Regions from separate parts of the Turicibacter sanguinis genome, predicted to be linked through region 2. Evidence: a T-box and tRNA genes for the amino acid it is inferred to sense, from the RefSeq annotation. Region 2 holds a T-box; the other holds one or more tRNA genes.
What was found. The T-box of region 2 lies ahead of proS (proline--tRNA ligase). A T-box ahead of a tRNA ligase gene usually reads a tRNA of that ligase, here a tRNA-Pro.
Positions count from the first base shown of each region.

Region 1: it encodes a tRNA-Pro, which carries the amino acid that the T-box ahead of proS (proline--tRNA ligase) is inferred to sense. The anticodon was not compared.

Region 1 covers NZ_CP053187.1:106,397-109,644, forward strand. The annotation lists gene HLK68_RS00600 (CoA-disulfide reductase) at 1-462, opposite strand, end outside; tRNA gene HLK68_RS00605 (tRNA-His) at 583-658, opposite strand; tRNA gene HLK68_RS00610 (tRNA-Trp) at 661-734, opposite strand; tRNA gene HLK68_RS00615 (tRNA-Thr) at 745-820, opposite strand; tRNA gene HLK68_RS00620 (tRNA-Glu) at 830-906, opposite strand; tRNA gene HLK68_RS00625 (tRNA-Asn) at 917-993, opposite strand; rRNA gene rrf (5S ribosomal RNA) at 1,002-1,110, opposite strand; tRNA gene HLK68_RS00635 (tRNA-Leu) at 1,118-1,206, opposite strand; tRNA gene HLK68_RS00640 (tRNA-Lys) at 1,243-1,318, opposite strand; tRNA gene HLK68_RS00645 (tRNA-Val) at 1,324-1,399, opposite strand; tRNA gene HLK68_RS00650 (tRNA-Phe) at 1,403-1,478, opposite strand; tRNA gene HLK68_RS00655 (tRNA-Asp) at 1,487-1,562, opposite strand; tRNA gene HLK68_RS00660 (tRNA-Met) at 1,566-1,641, opposite strand; tRNA gene HLK68_RS00665 (tRNA-Ser) at 1,659-1,751, opposite strand; tRNA gene HLK68_RS00670 (tRNA-Met) at 1,762-1,838, opposite strand; tRNA gene HLK68_RS00675 (tRNA-Pro) at 1,866-1,942, opposite strand; tRNA gene HLK68_RS00680 (tRNA-Arg) at 1,948-2,024, opposite strand; tRNA gene HLK68_RS00685 (tRNA-Leu) at 2,033-2,121, opposite strand; tRNA gene HLK68_RS00690 (tRNA-Lys) at 2,160-2,235, opposite strand; tRNA gene HLK68_RS00695 (tRNA-Gln) at 2,242-2,316, opposite strand; tRNA gene HLK68_RS00700 (tRNA-Tyr) at 2,326-2,410, opposite strand; tRNA gene HLK68_RS00705 (tRNA-Thr) at 2,414-2,489, opposite strand; tRNA gene HLK68_RS00710 (tRNA-Val) at 2,510-2,585, opposite strand; tRNA gene HLK68_RS00715 (tRNA-Glu) at 2,613-2,689, opposite strand; gene HLK68_RS00720 (phosphatase PAP2 family protein) at 3,034-3,248, opposite strand, start outside.
Region 2 covers NZ_CP053187.1:2,346,771-2,350,018, reverse strand. The annotation lists gene HLK68_RS11410 (DUF4177 domain-containing protein) at 1-62, opposite strand, end outside; gene proS (proline--tRNA ligase) at 223-1,653, opposite strand; T-box leader at 1,780-2,001, opposite strand; gene HLK68_RS11400 (hypothetical protein) at 2,397-2,651, opposite strand; gene HLK68_RS11395 (hypothetical protein) at 2,776-3,054, opposite strand.

The DNA of each region.
Region 1 (3,248 bases), 760 kb from region 2:
AATCGCAACACGATTTAAATCAGAATTTTGCATTGCTTGTTTTAAATCATGACCGTCTTCCATGCTTTTTAAAGTGTAAACATGTTTAAGATTTACATTTTGAATTGGAGGGATAATGGCACTTGCTCCTGTTGCAACCATTAATCGATCATAGTAATCGTCAAACACTTCATTTGTTGTTAAATTTTTTACAGTTACAACTTTATTATCTACATCTACTTTTAATACTTCATGTTCTGGATGAACAGAAATTCCTGAGGAATTGAATTGCTCTACTGTTCTTGCAATCATATTTTGAGAATCTTCAAAGAAATTTCCGACAAAATAAGGTAAACCACATGCTCCAAATGAAACATGTTTTGATTTTTCATATACTGTTATACTTGCATCTTTATTTGAACGCTTTAATTTTGCAGCAGCACTCATTCCAGCTGCAACACCACCAATAATAACAACCTTCATCATATAACCTCCTTAAAATTACCTTACATTATCTTATATTATATCAAATTTTCTCATAATATATATAAATAATGCCAAGCATAAAAAAAACATCCTTTAAGGATGTTATCTACTAATTTATGGGGCGACTGATGGGAATCGAACCCACGAATGCCGGAGCCACAATCCGGTGCGTTAACCACTTCGCCACAATCGCCATGGCAGGGGTGGCAGGAATCGAACCCACGCTAACGGTTTTGGAGACCGCTGTTCTACCGTTAAACTACACCCCTATTAAATTAATGGTGCCGAAAGCAGGACTTGAACCCGCAACCTACTGATTACAAGTCAGTTGCTCTACCAATTGAGCTATTTCGGCACTAATAAATGGTGACCCGTACGGGATTCGAACCCGTGTATGCATGCGTGAAAGGCATGTGTGTTAAACCGCTTCACCAACGGGCCATTATTATAATGGCGCCCCAACTAGGACTCGAACCTAGGACCCCTTGATTAACAGTCAAGTGCTCTAACCAACTGAGCTATTGAGGCATTGTACAACCTAGCAACGTCCTACTCTCGCACTTGCGTACTACCCTCGGCGCTAAGGAGCTTAACTTCTGTGTTCGGTATGGGAACAGGTGTGACCTCCTTGCCATCATCACTAGATTATATTTGGTGCCTAGGGCCGGAATCGAACCGGCACGGGTGTCACCACCCGCAGGATTTTAAGTCCTGTGCGTCTACCAGTTCCGCCACCCAGGCATTTCATTATTTCAGGCACGCGCCTATTTTCAAAAATGGTGTCCTGCAGAGGACTCGAACCTCTGACCCTCTGATTAAAAGTCAGATGCTCTACCAACTGAGCTAGCAGGACTTTTATGGTGGAGGATGACGGGCTCGAACCGCCGACCCTCTGCTTGTAAGGCAGATGCTCTCCCAGCTGAGCTAATCCTCCAAATGGTGGCTTGGGACGGAATCGAACCGCCGACACAAGGATTTTCAGTCCTTTGCTCTACCGACTGAGCTACCAAGCCTATTTAAATGGCGGTCCAGACGGGAATCGAACCCGCGATCTCCTGCGTGACAGGCAGGCATGTTAACCGCTACACCACTGGACCTTTTGGTTGCGGGGACAGGACTTGAACCTGCGACCTTCGGGTTATGAGCCCGACGAGCTACCAACTGCTCCACCCCGCGATGTTATTTAATTAATATGGCGGAGGAAGAGGGATTCGAACCCCCGCTACGCTCTCACGTACTGTCGGTTTTCAAGACCGATCCCTTCAGCCGGACTTGGGTATTCCTCCACATATTAGTTGGTAGCGGAGGAGGGACTCGAACCCCCAACCTCACGGGTATGAACCGTACGCTCTAGCCAGTTGAGCTACTCCGCCATTTTATTATTTTTTTTATTTGATTAATGGTCGGGAAGACAGGATTCGAACCTGCGACCCCCTGGTCCCAAACCAGGTGCTCTACCAAGCTGAGCCACTTCCCGTTTTATGGCGCGCCCAAGAGGAGTCGAACCCCTAACCTTTTGATCCGTAGTCAAACGCTCTATCCAATTGAGCTATGGGCGCTATTAAGTTGGTGCCTAGGGCCGGAATCGAACCGGCACGGGTGTCACCACCCGCAGGATTTTAAGTCCTGTGCGTCTACCAGTTCCGCCACCCAGGCATTTATTTATCCATAAATGTTTATTCTTTTTTTTAAAATGGTGTCCTGCAGAGGACTCGAACCTCTGACCCTCTGATTAAAAGTCAGATGCTCTACCAACTGAGCTAGCAGGACTTTTAATGGCTGGGCTAGCTGGATTCGAACCAGCGCATGACGGAGTCAAAGTCCGTTGCCTTACCGCTTGGCTATAGCCCATTTTCAAAATGGTGGTGGGGGACGGATTCGAACCGCCGAACTCGGAGAGAGCGGATTTACAGTCCGCCGCGTTTAGCCACTTCGCTACCCCACCAGATGGTGCCGAAAGCAGGACTTGAACCCGCAACCTACTGATTACAAGTCAGTTGCTCTACCAATTGAGCTATTTCGGCATCTTTTTTTTATTTAATTATGGTGGAGGATGACGGGCTCGAACCGCCGACCCTCTGCTTGTAAGGCAGATGCTCTCCCAGCTGAGCTAATCCTCCATGCAGATATTTCTATCTAATTTTAAATGGTGACCCGTACGGGATTCGAACCCGTGTATGCATGCGTGAAAGGCATGTGTGTTAAACCGCTTCACCAACGGGCCTTTTATTTTCCGTTTTGCGACTTCGTTATTCTATCATCTCAACTTGTTTTCGTCAAGAGTTTTTTTGAAAAAAGTTTTTTTCAAGAAGTTACTCGATTATTTTATCAACCAACATCTCTTTTGTCAAATACTTTTTAAAATTCTTTGTTAGTTCGTTTTATTTACCAGAAACGAACTTCTATATAATACCAAGTTTGTCGTTTCTTGTCAAATCTTTTTTGAAAAAAGTTTTTCAATTCATTACCTTTTATTGAAACGAACTTCTATATATTATCAAGTTTGTCGTTTTTTGTCAAACCTATTTCCAAACTTTTTGAAGAATTTTAAAGTAGCATCTAATGATGCTACTTTTTCTCTTGTCCTTTCCCCTTAAAAAACAAGGGATAGATACCAAATCCTATAAAACTTATACTGCTATAAATAATAAAAGTTGCATTCCTAATCTCTCCTAGGATTTCTTTGAATACATGTTTAAGACTTAAAATAACAAGAATTCCAATTAAGCATCTTAAGATTTTAATCACTAGTGTTGTATTCTCTTGAAATTGAATATACCTTT
Region 2 (3,248 bases):
TGATTAAGGACACTTTTAATATCTACGTCTATTTGTTCTAATCGGTATTCAAATTTTTTCATCGCCTAAAGCTCCTTTAATGATTTGATATCACATTATAAGTATGAGCTTTAAAAAATATGCTACTTTGGAATGTTTTTTTTATTTTTTTGATGAATTTATTTGTCTTACATCCTACCAACTAAATTTATGACGTTTTGCCACTTGTTTTTTTTATAAATCTTAATAAGCTTTTGCCCAGTATACAAGTTTCGTTGCCTTTTTCCCGCAGCAAACGCAACTGTCACTTATCTGCTCTTGAACAAACGGCATACATCGTGACGTAAATCCAACCTCTTCTTTAATTTTATCTTCACATGCTTGATCTTCACACCACATGGCTTTCGTGAATCCTGGGTGATTATCTGCATTATTTCTTAACTCCTCCATGTTTGTCGCTATAAAGGTCATCTCTTCACGTTTAGCTAATGCTTTTGCAAACAAACTTTGTTGAATGTCTTCTAATAATTCCACCACTTTTGTTTCAAGATCATCTAATGATACGATGATTTTTTCACGTGTATCACGACGAACTAAGACCGCCTGATTATTTTCAATATCTTTTGGTCCGATTTCAACGCGAACTGGAATTCCCTTCATCTCATACTCACTAAACTTCCATCCTGGTGTTTTATCCGATGTATCACACTTGACACGAGCAACACTTGCTAGACGTGTTTGAAGCTCACATGCCTTTTCTATAACCCCCTCTTTATGGGCTGCAATTGGAATAATCATCACTTGTGTTGGAGCGACACGTGGAGGTAGTACAAGTCCACTACTATCCCCATGCACCATAATAATAGCTCCGATTAAACGAGTCGTCACACCCCATGAAGTTTGATGCGCATATTGCATCTTTGAATTTTTATCACTGTATTTAATATCAAAAGCTTTTGCAAAACCCGTTCCAAAGTTATGTGACGTTCCACTTTGAAGAGCCTTTCCATCATGCATTAAACTTTCAATCGTATACGTCGCCTGTGCACCCGCAAATTTTTCTTTTTCTGTTTTTTGACCTTTAAGCACTGGAATTGCTAAAAATTCTTCACACATTTTGGCATACGTATTGAGCATCAGTAATGTTTCTTCCTCTGCTTCCTCAGCTGTAGCATGTACGGTATGCCCCTCTTGCCATAAAAACTCAGTTGTACGTAAGAATGGACGTGTTGTCTTCTCCCAACGAACAACAGAACACCATTGATTATATTTCTTCGGTAAATCATTATAACTTTGAATAATTTTTGAATAATGATCACAGAATAACGTTTCAGATGTTGGACGAACAACTAATCGTTCTGATAATTTTTCATTTCCACCGTGTGTCACCCATGCGACTTCTGGAGCAAACCCTTCAACATGATCTGCCTCTTTTTGAAGTAGCGATTCTGGAATTAACATCGGCATGTACACATTTTCATGTCCTGTTTCTTTGAACTTTTGATCTAGATACTGTTGAATATTTTCCCAAATGGCATAACCATATGGGCGAATAATCATACATCCTTTCACACTCGAATAGTCAACTAATTCAGCTTTTTTAACAACATCCGTATACCACTGTGCGAAATCTTCATCAATCGCTGTAATGGCTTGAACAAGTTTTTTACTCATGTTAACTTCCTCCCTACACAGTTTACATTCTATTGACTCATAACCTTTGTTTCATGATGAGCTATACAGTGTGAGGGGTTCATCAGTGATTTCTGTATACAAAAAAACCACCGATTTGCTCCCTCTGCAAGGGGCCAAAATCGGCGGTACCACCCTAATTATGATCATATTCCATGGCACTATGATCACATCTTTTTCATCGATAACGAGATGAATCGCTGTAGCCTACTTCAAGTTTTCGGTACAGGGCTCCAAGGCTGGTTCAAGACACCTTTTTGAGAATTTTCACCAACCATTCTCTCTCTACAAAAAAGGGAAGTCTTTACTATTCCTTTTCAACGCGAATATTTGTCTAAATCTTATCCAATAATTTTACATTCGTCAATAGTGTTTTTTCAAAAAATATATTTTTTGTTAAATTTAATCGATTTTAAACCCAAAAAACAATACCTCTCATGCCATATTGACTACTTAGGTCAGTCAGCTTTACATTCATCTGTTTTACTCTCATCTAAAAGTTCACAATCCCTTGTTTTCAATCTGCTCTACTGATGTTAAATGGATTACTATATAGAAACAGAAATGTATTTCACTATTATAAATGAGTCTCAGTACTAAAGTCTTTTTGATCCTTAGGCGTCACTATAGTCCAGTTAAAAGTTTTCCAAGTGTGAAAAACTTATCTGGACTTATATATATAAGCTTTACTTTCGATAAAAAAATCAACATTCATGACAAACGTTTCAATCGAAAAAGTCAATATTAAAAAAAATTCCAAATCCATTTTTCACTGATTTCACCTTAAAATTAGCATTTCTTAAACCTGTTGCTACGCCATTCAACAATAACGCTTGAATCTTCACTATGTCCTCATGATTTAATAAGAATTCAACAGACTCCGCCGTTAAATAATCATTCTTTATCAGTGATTCAGATGATTTATACATCTCAAATAAACAGACAAAATCAACCGCAACTAAACCATAAATTTCTTTCAATCACTCACTCTAAATTTCCATTTTTTATAATTTATTATCCCCTGTTTTTCATAAAAAAATGATGAGATAAACAAGAAAAAGAAGAGCCCTTAACTCCATCTGCTCTTCTTCCTTTATTTTATTTTTATGCTTCAAATGTAATGTCAAAACTAGATTCACGGCGTCCTGTTACAGCGTTTGCTAATGCTTGTAAAACTTGCTCACTCAATTCTTCTAAACGTCCTGTTGATAGTACTTCTGCATGTGATAAAGAGCACACAAATCGTGTATAAATATGATCAACTACCGGGAATTTTACTTCTGTTTCTTCACAAGTTAAAATGATATTTTGACGATTCCCTCTAATTTTTACGTTTGTTGGACACTCAGTGATATAGTTGATAAATTCTTTCTCAGTTCTCATGCTAGAAAACCCCTTTCGCACATTTCATTTTTTCTTTCCTTGATGAACTTATTATAGCATGTTGTGAATTAATGAACAATGATTTTGTGAAAAAATATTCAATGAAACCTTGTGAAAACGTACACAAATAAAAAATAACCTATTTTAAACTCAAAACCTCTTATAAATGTCGAAATTTAAACTCGAACAGATGC